DNA from 4 places in the Alteromonas sp. BL110 genome. Region 1 is predicted to be linked to each of the others. Evidence: predicted binding sites of a transcription regulator. Region 1 holds the regulator's gene; each other region holds the start of a gene.
What was found. The regulator sigma-54, encoded in region 1, starts transcription at its own class of promoters, with help from an activator protein. The targets are predictions, from matches to a motif close to GTTGGCACGNNNNTNGNNT.
Positions count from the first base shown of each region.

Region 2: a site for sigma-54 is predicted at 1,084-1,102, ahead of D1814_RS08130 (glucan biosynthesis protein). Genes of this name have one in related genera too.
Region 3: a site for sigma-54 is predicted at 1,724-1,742, ahead of nirB (nitrite reductase large subunit NirB). Genes of this name have one in related genera too.
Region 4: a site for sigma-54 is predicted at 1,677-1,695, ahead of D1814_RS15660 (DUF1328 domain-containing protein). Genes of this name have one in related genera too.

Region 1 covers NZ_CP031967.1:916,061-919,218, forward strand. The annotation lists gene lptA (lipopolysaccharide transport periplasmic protein LptA) at 1-215, shown strand, start outside; gene lptB (LPS export ABC transporter ATP-binding protein) at 218-943, shown strand; gene D1814_RS03975 (RNA polymerase factor sigma-54) at 1,017-2,498, shown strand; gene hpf (ribosome hibernation promoting factor) at 2,529-2,816, shown strand; gene ptsN (PTS IIA-like nitrogen regulatory protein PtsN) at 2,830-3,158, shown strand, end outside.
Region 2 covers NZ_CP031967.1:1,860,091-1,863,248, forward strand. The annotation lists gene D1814_RS08120 (outer membrane beta-barrel protein) at 1-530, opposite strand, end outside; gene D1814_RS08130 (glucan biosynthesis protein) at 1,343-2,968, shown strand; gene mdoH (glucans biosynthesis glucosyltransferase MdoH) at 2,949-3,158, shown strand, end outside.
Region 3 covers NZ_CP031967.1:1,050,305-1,053,462, reverse strand. The annotation lists gene D1814_RS04525 (SulP family inorganic anion transporter) at 40-1,605, shown strand; gene nirB (nitrite reductase large subunit NirB) at 1,935-3,158, shown strand, end outside.
Region 4 covers NZ_CP031967.1:3,626,762-3,629,919, forward strand. The annotation lists gene D1814_RS15645 (DUF349 domain-containing protein) at 1-916, shown strand, start outside; gene D1814_RS15650 (hypothetical protein) at 929-1,147, shown strand; gene D1814_RS15655 (hypothetical protein) at 1,232-1,426, opposite strand; gene D1814_RS15660 (DUF1328 domain-containing protein) at 1,458-1,634, opposite strand; gene D1814_RS19815 (hypothetical protein) at 1,964-2,125, shown strand; gene D1814_RS15670 (CC0125/CC1285 family lipoprotein) at 2,161-2,739, opposite strand; gene D1814_RS15675 (hypothetical protein) at 2,764-3,021, opposite strand; gene D1814_RS15680 (hypothetical protein) at 3,091-3,158, opposite strand, start outside.

The DNA.
Region 1 (3,158 bases):
TGGTCAATCGTACTATTTCTTTGGCGGGCAACGCTGAACTACAGCAAGATACCAGCAAAGTGCAAGGTGATAAGATTACATTCGATATGATCACTGAACAATTACTTGCCACTGGTGGCGCCGGAAAAGATGGTGAAGGTCGTGTAACCACAGTGTTTACCCCGGACACCATTCGTAAGACATCATCTAAGAATGACAACGAGGACAATGAATAGCAATGGCAACTTTGAGCGCTAAAAACCTTGCTAAATCGTATAAATCACGACAAGTCGTTCGCGATGTAAGCCTTTCAGTGTCTACTGGACAAATTGTAGGTCTTCTTGGCCCCAACGGCGCTGGTAAGACCACTACTTTTTACATGATTGTAGGTTTGGTCAACTTAGACAAAGGTAAGATTGAAATTGATGATAATGAACTTACTCACCAGCCTATGCATGAGCGTGCACGCCGCGGTATAGGCTACCTCCCGCAAGAGGCATCAATTTTTAGAAAGCTTACGGTACATGAAAATATCATGGCCATATTGCAAACCCGTAAAGATTTAAATTCACAACAGCAAGAAGAAGAAGCAGATGCCCTACTTGATGAATTTAATATCAACCATATACGTAATAGTACGGGGATGAGTTTGTCGGGGGGAGAGCGTCGTCGCGTAGAGATTGCTCGAGCTTTGGCAGCAAAACCACAATTTATTTTGTTAGACGAACCATTTGCTGGTGTTGATCCAATATCAGTTAATGATATAAAGAAGATAATACAGCATCTTCGCGATAGGGGGATTGGTATCCTTATCACGGACCATAACGTGCGCGAAACATTGGATGTTTGCGAAAAAGCGTACATTGTGAGTCATGGCGAGCTTATTGCGCAAGGAACAGCAGAACAGGTTTTAAGTAATCAGAAAGTAAGGGATGTATACCTAGGCGAACAATTCAGGCTATAGTTAGTGTAACCGAATTGTCATTTTTCAGTTTCGCTCTGGTATATTCAATTTAGAGCATTTAAATAAGACGTAGATGAAACCATCTTTACAGCTAAAATTTAGCCAACAACTTACAATGACACCTCAGTTGCAGCAGGCCATCAAGCTTCTGCAGCTTTCTACGCTTGATCTCCAACAAGAGATTCAAGAAGCACTCGACTCTAATCCGCTACTTGAGGTGGAAGAAGGTAACGACGAGCCGCCAGTAGAAAAGAACAATGTCGAGAGTGATGATAGTGGTGCTGAAGCGACTGCTTCTGCCTCAAGCGATACGCTTGAAGCTGGTGATGCACTAGAGAAGAATGATCTTCCCGATGAGCTACCTATCGACAGCACTTGGGATGAGTATTATTCCGCTTCTTCTGCACCCGCACCGGGTCCATCTAATGATGATGAACAGATTTTCCAAGGTGAGACTACCGAAGATATTCAAGAGCATTTGCTTTGGCAAATGCGCCTCACTCATTTTTCAGATACCGACCGCGCCATTGCCACAGCAATCATTGATTCCATTGATGAATCAGGTTACTTAACTGTTACCCTTGACGATATCTTAGAAGCTGTCAACGACGATGATTTAGAAGAGCCTATTGAGATGGACGAAATAGAGTGCGTGCTTAAACGCATTCAAATGTTCGACCCTATTGGATCAGGTTCTCGTACGCCGCAAGAATGTCTTATGGTGCAATTGCGCCAATTTTCAGAGGACACACCTTGGCTTACTGAAGCGAAGCAGCTTATTGAGGAATATTCAGACTTACTAAGCAGTAAAGACTATCGCACGCTAATGCGTAAGAGCCGATTGAAAGAAGATCAGCTACGTGAAGCAATGCGTTTACTTCAAACCTTGAATCCTCGCCCAGGTAGTGCTTTAGTTACTAAAGAGCCTGAGTACGTTATTCCCGATGTCTCAGTAACTAAGAAAAATGGCCGTTGGGTGGTTGAGCTGAACCCCGATAGCCTGCCTAAATTAAGCGTAAACCAACAGTACGCAGCCATGAGTCGCCGTGCTAAGAACAGTAGCGATTCACAATTCATCCGCTCACACATGCAAGAGGCTAAGTGGTTCATCAAGAGTCTTGAATCTCGCAACGATACCTTAATGAAGGTTGCAAATTGCATTGTGCAGCAGCAAATGGGTTTTTTTGAGCACGGCCCGGAAATGATGAAACCAATGGTGCTTAATGATGTCGCAGAAATGGTAGATATGCACGAATCGACTATTTCGCGTGTGACAACGCAAAAGTATATGCATACGCCCCGTGGTATCTTCGAATTGAAGTATTTTTTCTCAAGCCACGTTGCAACCGAGTCAGGTGGTGAATGTTCATCTACAGCGATTCGGGCATTGATCAAGAAGTTAGTGGCTGCGGAAAATCCTGGTAAGCCGCTAAGTGATAGCAAGATTGCTTCGTTGTTGGCTGAGCAAGGCATAAAAGTCGCTCGGCGAACAATAGCAAAATACCGGGAATCGTTATCGATCCCGCCGTCGAACCAACGCAAGAGCCTTATTTAAACGGGCTCAACAATATAAGGAAGACGAAATATGCAAATCAACCTTACTGGTCATCATGTCGAAATCACCGACTCTTTGCGTAATTATGTCGATACGAAGTTCAGCAAACTTGAACGTCACTTTGATCACATTTCTAATGTGCATGTCATCCTGAACGTTGAAAAATTAAATCAAAAAGCCGAAGCGACCGTTCATTTAAGTGGCGCTGAAGTATTCGCATCCTCAGAAAATACCGACATGTATGCGGCGATTGACAGCATGGTTGATAAACTCGACCGGCAGGTAATCAAGCATAAGGAAAAACTGAAAAAACATTAGTAGTTAATTGAGCATGGATATACAAGCCATCGTAAGTCTGGACCGCACCGAGTGTGCGGTTCAGTGTAATAGTAAAAAGCGAATTCTTGAGATCATCGCTGATATCGCTGCCAAGCAAAACGATAACATCGACCAGGCAACCGTTTTAAATAGCTTAATGGCTCGAGAACGTATGGGTAGCACGGGTATTGGCAACGGCATTGCACTCCCCCACGGTCGCCTCGCTGGTCTTGAAAAGGTAATAGCAATAGTTGTAACTAGCACACCAGCTATCAACTTTGATGCCCTAGATGAAAAGCCTGTAGATATATTTTTTGCGCTGCTCGTTCCTGAAGAGCAAAC
Region 2 (3,158 bases), 940 kb from region 1:
TGCATAATGTCTAAATCATCAATGATTTTATAGTTTGCACCAACAGCCCATTGAGGCGTGATGTAGTAGTTAGCGCCTACTTTGAATGTCGCTTCACCGTCGTCTACATCGTAATAGCCTACTTCACCAGCAAGCTCTACCTGTTCTGTAATCATCGAGCGAAGACCTGCATTAATGCTGTAACCTGTCTCATCATCTATGTCACCATCAACACGCTCTAGGTTAGCGCCAAAATAGGCATCTGTCGTAGCGTTTACTGGTAAGCGGTAACCTGCACCTAGGGTAAGCATATCGAAGTCGAAATTACCTTCTTCAAAGAAGCTGTACTCGCCGTTTAAGTACCAGTTGCTGTTTAAAAGGTACTTACCATTAACGGTTAGGCCGTCTGGCTCGAAAGACTCGTTGTCGTCAAAGTCCATTTTGGTGTAACCACCTTCTACGTAGCGCCAGTCTGGCTTGTCGGCCATTGCTGTAAGAGGAATTGTTGCCGCAGTAAGTGCCGCTGCAATAAGTGTGATTGATTTACGCATGTGATAACTCCTTAGTATTTTCAGTAGCCCACCTTCTGCAGCGCAAACGTTCAATGAGTTTGCAAGGCGTGTCGAGAGTCAGCGCTTTTGCGATGCACTGCTCTTCTACACCGCGCTATCTTTATGTATCGCACTGCAGCGGGCTACTTAGTTGATGAACACAAAGCTAAAAACGTCTTCATGTCATCTCAATTATTTCTTTTCAGAAATCGTGTCCGATGTACTTATCAAAGTGGTGAAGTGCAAAGCGTCTGCCAACTTCGAAAAAAACTCAGCTGAAACTCAAATAAGAAGTTACTATCTATCTAATAAGTATAGAGAAATTAAAAGTAAGAAGAAGCTCTATGCGAACGCTGAAACAGCTAAAGGCCGTGTCGAGTTTAAAAAATAAACATATTGGCATGGTGAAGTGTCTCTAAAAAACAACAATTAACCTTTTGGCTAACTCATCGGACAAATTTACACCGAAGAAATTACGCACCACCTTTAATGTCTGTGTTTTTAAGTTGTTGTAAATAAATGTAAATATAATAAATAAGCCCGTCTTTATAGTGTTGGAACAGCTTTTGCTGAACTACTTGTGTGTTATCCAGCATTCACTTTTGCCAACAGGCACGTAATTCGGTTTTTTGCGATACCAGTGAATAAGGAAAGGAATAGAGCGCCTTTCTTGAATGGTTTCAATGAATACTTTTTCTCATCATCGCTTTTAAAGCAGCAGATACTCTGTTACTCGCTATGTATAGCTAAGCGATAAAGCTAAGAGATTGACGACCATCTGGATAACCATTGTTTTCATAAGGAGAGGACAAATGGCTAAGCCAGTTTTAATTTTCGAAAAAGATTTACAAACTAATGCGTTCCAGCGCCGAAAGCTGTCACGCATTCTTTTAGCGATGACCAGCGTTATTGCCCTATTTGCATTTCAACAAGCAGGCGCTGTGGAGGTTAATGACACCAATCAGCCTTTAAAAGCATCACCCGTTCTTCAATCTATTATTGATGCTGCTCGCAAATCAGCAACAGAAAGCTATGAACAAGACGATCACGGATTAAGCAGCAAGTTAAAAGAAATTGATTACACCACCTATCGTTCTATTCGCTTTAAGCCTGAGCAAAGTCTTTGGCACGGTGAGAACGACTACGAACTCCAGTTTTTCCATCCAGGCTTTCTGTACGAATATCCTGTCACTATTCACACTATCGGCGAAAACAATAAACCTGAACGCTTAGCATTTAATAGTGACATGTTTAACTACGATGGTTCTGCAGCAGGTCTGGCAGGCATGACGGATGAAAAGTCGGGGTTTGCAGGGTTTCGTGTTCACTACCCCATTAAAAACGAAGAGTACAAAGATGAATTTGCCGTTTTCCTTGGCGCTTCATATTTTCGTTTGGTAGGTAAAAATCAAGTTTATGGTATTTCAGCACGTGGCTTAGCAATTGATACCGCTTTAGCGAAAGGCGAAGAGTTTCCTCACTTCACAGAGTTCTGGGTTATCGAGCCTGGTGAAGGTAAGCCAATTACTATTTATGCCCGACTCGAGAGTCCTTCTGTGGCTGGCGCTTATAAGTTTGTTATCCAGCCTGATATTGATACCAGCGTAAAGGTAGAGAGTTGGTTATTTGCCAGAGATGACGTAAGTAAGTTAGGCATTGCACCCTTTACCAGTATGTTCTTGTATGGCGAGAACACAGAAAAGCGCCATGACGATTATCGCCCTGAAGTGCACGACAGTGACGGTGTGCTAATGGTAACTCATGCGGGAGAAGAGATTTGGCGCCCGCTAACTAATCCTGCGCGCCTTCAGGTAACGTCGCTTAGCGATACTAACCCCAAAGGGTTTGGCATGCTTCAGCGTGATGGCGAGTGGGATAATTATCTCGATGCAGAGGCTAACTATCACATACGTCCAGGGTTATGGGTTACCCCGGAAGCCGGCTTTGAGAAAGGTCGCTTGGAAGTTGTGGAAATTCCAACTAAGTCTGAGATTCATGACAACATTGTGGCTTTCTGGACACCTGAAAAGCCATTCAAATCGGGAGAGTCCCTGTATTTCTCTTACGACCTTAAAACGGTAGAGCAAAACCCCTTTGTAAGCGAATTTGCTTCAGTTCTGCGTACCCGTCAGGGAAAGGCCGTGTTACCAGGCGATGAATTTAAAGATGATAGCTTAAACACTACCCGCCAGTTCAATGTTGACTTCAGTGCTCCGTCAGACATTTCTTTTAACAACGAGACTATGAAGCTTGTGGTACAGGGTACTAACGGCACAATTTCTCAGCAAAGACTTTACCCTGTTGCTGACGGACAAGAGTGGCGTGCCTCCTTCTTTGTGAAGCCGAACGAAAGTCAAACGGTAGATATGCGCGCTTACATTGAGAAAGACGGCGAGCGCGTGAGTGAGGTTTGGAACTATGTCTATCAGCCAAAATAATTCATCTCATACATCAGTATCGAACGAGGCTAAAGCCGTGCCTCTGGTTAAACGTGACAGCACCGCACGTGCTTCACACTTCATCTTAAAAGGAGAGCATATGCGTTTGTTTATCATGGCAATGCTAGTAATTCCAAGCACGGCATTGGCCGGTTGGAGCTTATACGAGATATTTTTACCGAACGGCCTT
Region 3 (3,158 bases), 130 kb from region 1:
GTGGGTTGTTGTGTTTAACATCTTAGCTTCTGAGAGAACATGTTCGATTTAATTACCAGTAAAGACAGCAACGTTAAGAACGACGTGCTATCAGGCATTACAGTGGCACTTGCCCTTGTCCCTGAAGCCGTCGCATTTGCATTTGTAGCCGGCGTAGAACCAATGATTGGTCTTTATGCGGCCTTTATGATGGGCTTGATTACGTCTGCTATTGGCGGTCGCCCTGGAATGATTTCTGGTGCTACCGGCGCCATGGCCGTTGTAATGGTGGCATTGGTTGCCCAACACGGTGTGCAATATCTGTTTGCCGCAGTTATTTTGGCCGGTTTGCTGCAAATAATGTGCGGTATATTCAAGCTCGGAAAGTTTATACGCTTAGTGCCATATCCGGTAATGCTGGGCTTTGTAAACGGTCTTGCGATCGTTATTTTCTTAGCTCAGCTAGGCCAGTTCAAAGTTACTAACGCTGCTGGAGAACTACAGTGGATGGAAGGTACGCTGCTATACTGGATGCTAGGGCTCGTGGCGTTAACCATGGCCATTATCTATTTGTTACCTAAGCTAACCAAAGCTGTTCCAGCCTCGCTAGTAGCGATTGTTACGGTAACAGCATTAGTACACGGCCTCGACTTAGAAGCACGTACGGTAATCGACTTTGTTCGTGACCTGCTACCGGCTGACCAGCGTGACACCGCAACCCTAGCGGGTGAACTTCCTAGCTTTGCTATTCCTATGGTGCCGTTCACCTGGGAAACTTTCATGATAGTACTACCAACCTCAGTGATTCTTTGCTTGGTGGGTCTTATTGAATCGCTTCTTACGCTTTCATTAATTGATGAAATGACCGATACCCGAGGGCGCGGTAACAAAGAGTGTGTTGGCCAGGGCGTTGCAAATACCGTTAACGGTTTCTTTGGCGGTATGGGCGGTTGTGCCATGATTGGTCAAAGCATGATAAACATTAATTCTGGCGGTCGTGGGCGCTTATCTGGTATTACAGCCGCGCTTGTATTACTAGGCTTCATTCTATTTGCTGCACCGCTTATTGAAATGATCCCGCTAGCTGCTCTTGTTGGCGTAATGTTCGTAGTGGTAATCGCTACCTTCGAGTGGGCCTCATTCAGAATTATTCGCGGCGTAAACAAAGAAGATGCCTTTGTACTATTTCTAGTGACAGGCGTTACCGTTATTGCTGACCTTGCTATTGCGGTGGTTGTGGGTGTTATCGTTTCTGCCCTTGTATTTGCATGGAAACACGCTCGTCATATCGAAACTAAGTCGCACATTGATAATGACGGCTGGAAAGTCTATGAACTAGATGGCCCGCTTTTCTTTGGCTCGGTATCGCATTTCAAAGACTTGTTTGATATCGCTAACGACCCGCAAGATGTAGTTATCGATTTTAAAGACTCTCGTATCTGGGATTCATCAGGTATCGACGTATTAGATACCCTTGCAGATAAATATGAAGAGCAAGGTAAGAAGCTACACATTCGTCACATCAGCGATGAGTGTCGTTCACTGCTTCGCAAGGCCGACAAATTTGTTGAAATTAACGTAGTAGAAGACCCTCGCTACCGCGTAGCGACGGATAAACTCGCCTAAGTTATTCGATAGCACTTAATGCACCAAGTAAACACAGTTTTGCGTTTGTTTGGTGCAGTTGTGAAGTCTGTATAATGCTTATTTTACGGTAAATTTAATAAAAACAATGTATTACGAATTTGGCACTGAACTTGGATAGCTATAAGCGTAAAGTGTGTTTTAGTGATTTGTGTCAATCGCTGAAAAATTGTGTGATTTATAACACTCCGTAAAATGTGTTAGCTAGATTCTGCTGAACTTTAGCGTCAGTACTAGCAAAATAGGCAACGAAGCCCGCATCAACGAAAGTTGAAGCGGGCTTTTTTTTGTCCCGAAAAAAGGGGAATACCATGACTTCATTGGACTCAAAAACGCAAATTGTCGTCGTAGGCAACGGCATGGTGGGGCACCATTTTGTTGAGCAGCTTCACCAAAGCGATGCCAATGTAGAAATAACCGTTTTATGCGGCGAATCTCGCCTCGCGTACGACCGCGTTTATTTGTCATCTTTTTTTAGTGGTGCGAGTGCTGACGACTTAGCGCTTACTACACCCGCTCAGTATGCCGAGTGGGGCATAAATGTTGTTACCAATGCCTTAGTTACTGATATTGACCGTGATAATAATAAAGTCACAACGTCAGAAGGGCAGGTGTTCAACTACGACAAGCTGGTTCTTGCCACCGGTTCTTATCCTTTCGTGCCCCCCATTCCAGGTAACGATCAAGAGCATTGCCTAGTGTACCGCACCATTGACGACCTACTCGCTATTGAAGCGTCAGCAGCGGTGAGTAAAGTAGGTGTTGTTGTTGGTGGTGGTCTTCTAGGTTTAGAAGCCGCGAACGCCTTAAAGCAAGCTGGACTAGATACTCACGTGGTTGAATTTGCGCCACAGCTTATGGCGGTGCAGTTAGACCAAGCCGGTGGTACCGTACTTAAAGACAAAATTGAAGATTTAGGCGTAACCGTTCATACCCAAAAGGCAACCCAAACTATCGAAGCTGGTGATACCTGCCGCTATAAAATGGTGTTTGCTGACGGAACCGCGCTTGAGACCGATATGATTTTATTTTCTGCCGGCATTCGTCCGTCAGATCAGCTTGGTAGAAAGTCAGCATTAACATTAGGCGAGCGCGGCGGTATTGTCATTGATAACCACTGCGTGACCTCTGACCCTAATATTTACGCAGTGGGCGAATGTGCGCTGTGGGATAACAAAATCTTTGGCCTGGTTGCACCTGGTTATACCATGGCACGCACGGCAGTAAGTCATATAACCGGTGGCGATGCCGAGTTCGTTGGCGCAGATATGAGTACCAAACTGAAGCTAATGGGCGTAGAAGTGGGCTCAATTGGCGATGCGCACGAACGTACAGAAGGTGCCCTTAGCTACACCTACTTGAATCAGCCTGAAGGCGTGTATAAAAAGCTGGTGGTAGATAGCGAGCAAAAGTACATACTAGGTGCTGTTCTTGTTGGCGATACCAGCGACTACGATACGCTTTTACAGTATACGCTTAACAACATCGAATTACCTGAACACCCAGAAAGTCTAATTCTTCCATCATCCGATGCC
Region 4 (3,158 bases), 1.7 Mb from region 1:
AGGCCAGGTTGAGCGTGAAGTATACGAGCAGTTGAGACAAGAGTGGAAGACGGTTTCTTCGCCTATCCAAGATAAAGTGAGCCAGTGGCAAAGTGATAACAAAGCTCAAAAGCGCGCTTTGGTTGTTAAGGCTCAGCAGCTTTCCACAGGAGAAGATATAGCAGATGCTGCCGATAAGGCCCAGCAATTGCAAAAGCAATGGAAGCAAATAGGTCACGCCGGCAAACGCGAAGAGAGTAAGTTGTGGGCAGAGTTTAAAGCGGCAAACGATTCGGTTTTTGAACGTTTAAAAGCGCAGCGCAAACTGCAGAACAATGCATCAAATGCATTAGTTGATTCTTTGCTGAGTCAAGTTGAAGCTATCGATATTAACAGTGATGATGCTGGGTTTACCCAAGCCGTCGACGCAGTGCAAGCACAGCTAAGTGACTTGCCTAAAGCGCAGAGAAGTAAAATCGAACGAAAACTAGAATCTATTGAAAAAAAGCGAGAGACGCTAGCGAAAAGTGCACAGTCGCAAGCTCGCGTAGCCCGAGCTGAAGCGCTTGTCTCATTACTTCAGTTGAGCGTTGGTGAGGGCAGTGGTGATGAACAATCATTGGCAGAAACAATGGGCAAGCGGTGGTCAAGTTTACTTGGACAGTCTACTGGTAGTGCAATGAGCCAACACGATAGGCAATGGTTGACGGTAGCGCTAGAAGTAGCGGCGGGTGTGCCTAGTCCTGACGCTGATGCTTCGATTCGCTCTAGCGTACAACTACAAATGATGACATCTAAGTTAGAACAGGGTGAGGCGGCTACGGCTTCCGACATTCTTGCTGATTGGCTATCTTATGATTCGATAGATAAGGCGGACAAAAATCTGATTCAACGTGTCGTCGCAGTAATTGGTGCTAACCCTGAAATAGTGGCTTAATCGGAAAACTAAATGGAAAACAGTGTTGAGTTTCAATTTGAAACTGAAATGTCTGCGTATCGTTTTTTAAATACCGTAAAGCATATTGATGCTGAAGGGTTGAGAGTAAAATTTGGACGTTCTGACCATCATGTAAGTGTACGGTATCGTTATGGGATAGGGGAGTTTGATTCTACGCTATCTACACTGGATGATCTTGCTCGAGAATTAGGTGGTGAAGAAGTCTCTTAACGAGACCGTTAGACAGTATAGGTTTAATCAATACATACAAGAAGGGCCAGACAGCGGTCTGACCCTTCTTTCATAAAGATAAAATTAACAGTCTTTATCTTCAGCGTTTGCGCCTTCTTTCACATCTTCACAAGCGTCTTCAACGGCGTTACCTGCATCGGTAACCATTTCGTCTAATTCTTCGCCTGCGTCTTCTGCTTCACCGTCACCGCATGCCGCTAGTGATAGTGCAAATGCTGATGCTACTAATACCTTTGATAAATTTTTAAATGTAAACATATCCTTACTCCTTTTTCCTAATAAAATATTTTTAGGCCCTTGGTGATTTTCCACGTAGCGCATTAGCGATAAGTGAAATTACCAACAACGCGATAAACACAAAGAAAAGAAATTGTGCGATACCTGTTGCTGCACCTGCGATGCCTCCAAAACCAAAAACTGCTGCAATAATGGCGATGATAAAAAATGTGATTGCCCAACCTAGCATAACTAAATCCTCGTATTGCTTCCGTTACTTTCGTAGTAACTAATGCTAGCTTTATGCCTAGTTTTTAAGTTATTGAAAAATATGGTTTAAATCTATTTTTTTTAGAGTTTAGAATGAAAAATGGTTAGTAATAAAGGACACGATTACACAAACGAATGCATTTTTTACATGATTGTGAGAAGTCCTTATTCTACTGCTTGCTTAAAATTGATGGAGTTATCACTGTTAAACAGTTATCTGATTTAGTAAATCTGAGCGAAAGGTAATGTCATCGACTCTTTTTAAAAGAGGCTAATCTGACACCGGCACAATTTGTAGAAAACAATAGAATGCAGCTAGTCTGCGAGCTGTTAACCACGAAAGAAAAAGAAATAGAGACTATTGTATTAGTTGTTGGTTTTAGAAGGTATCAAGGTTTTGCTCGTGCATTTGAGCCATGCTTTTCAGTAACTCCAACTACGTACCGAAAAGCATTTCTATTAAAAAACTGAAGTTGCTATGTATTGGTAAATACAATGACGTTCAGTTAGTTGGCGTTTTTGGACTCTAGAGGCTCCGAAAGTATTTCTGAAACAGTGAAGACTTTCTTACCTAATCGAGTTTTATCATTCGCCATCTTTACATCAATAGTAAAGTAGATGTCGTTAATCTGAGTTGTCACTACATCGTTTGTGCTTGGTACGGCCATAGGCTGTGCCACTTCATCACAACCAGACATTGTGCATTGCCTGTCTGTTTGAAAAACCGCCGGCTTCTCTTTGCCTGCTGTAATTTCTCGCGCTATAACAGGCTTTTTATCAATATTTGTTTTAACCACTTCTAAATAGGTAAACTCCTGCTCCTGGGCGACTTCGGCAGCGCGATATAGAGCGTACTGCTGTACCTTGTCGGCAGGCGTCTTATCGGTCGCTTTAAATAGGACTTGATACTGATTTGCAGAAATTTTTTCGCTTGAATAGCCATACGCGGCTTTAGATTTTGCTGACTTGTATGGGGTAGGGGCTGCTACTGGTGTTGATGAACACCCTACTATCGCAAAGCTTAATGCCGCACCTACAGAGGTAAGGAGTATACGGCTACTTTTAATTTTTCTTTTGATGTTCATCTCACAAATTCCTTAATACTGTGACTACTGAAACAAAGAGAATAATGCAGTTCTACCTAAAACCATTAACGCCCGATTGCGCTTTGCTTTAGGTTTAGCGTCTACTGCGCCCTTGTACGCCCCAACAGAGGCAATGCCAAGTAAAGTCTCTGGCTTACCTATCAATAATGAACATTGCCTTTTTGCTTGTGTAAGTGCAACATCTGCATGATGTTTTTGAGAAAAATAGGCGTGTTCCTTTTGCGCAATATCTCGTATATTTGCTTTTAAAAATATGTTCATAGTACTCACCTCACAAACATTAAAGGGACTCAAACAAAGGGGTTCTCAACATGCCCTTGAGTGTACGTTCTATTCAAAGACTCTACGCCATGTCTGAATTAATCTGCCTAAACTTAGATAGTTAAACGCATTTTGAG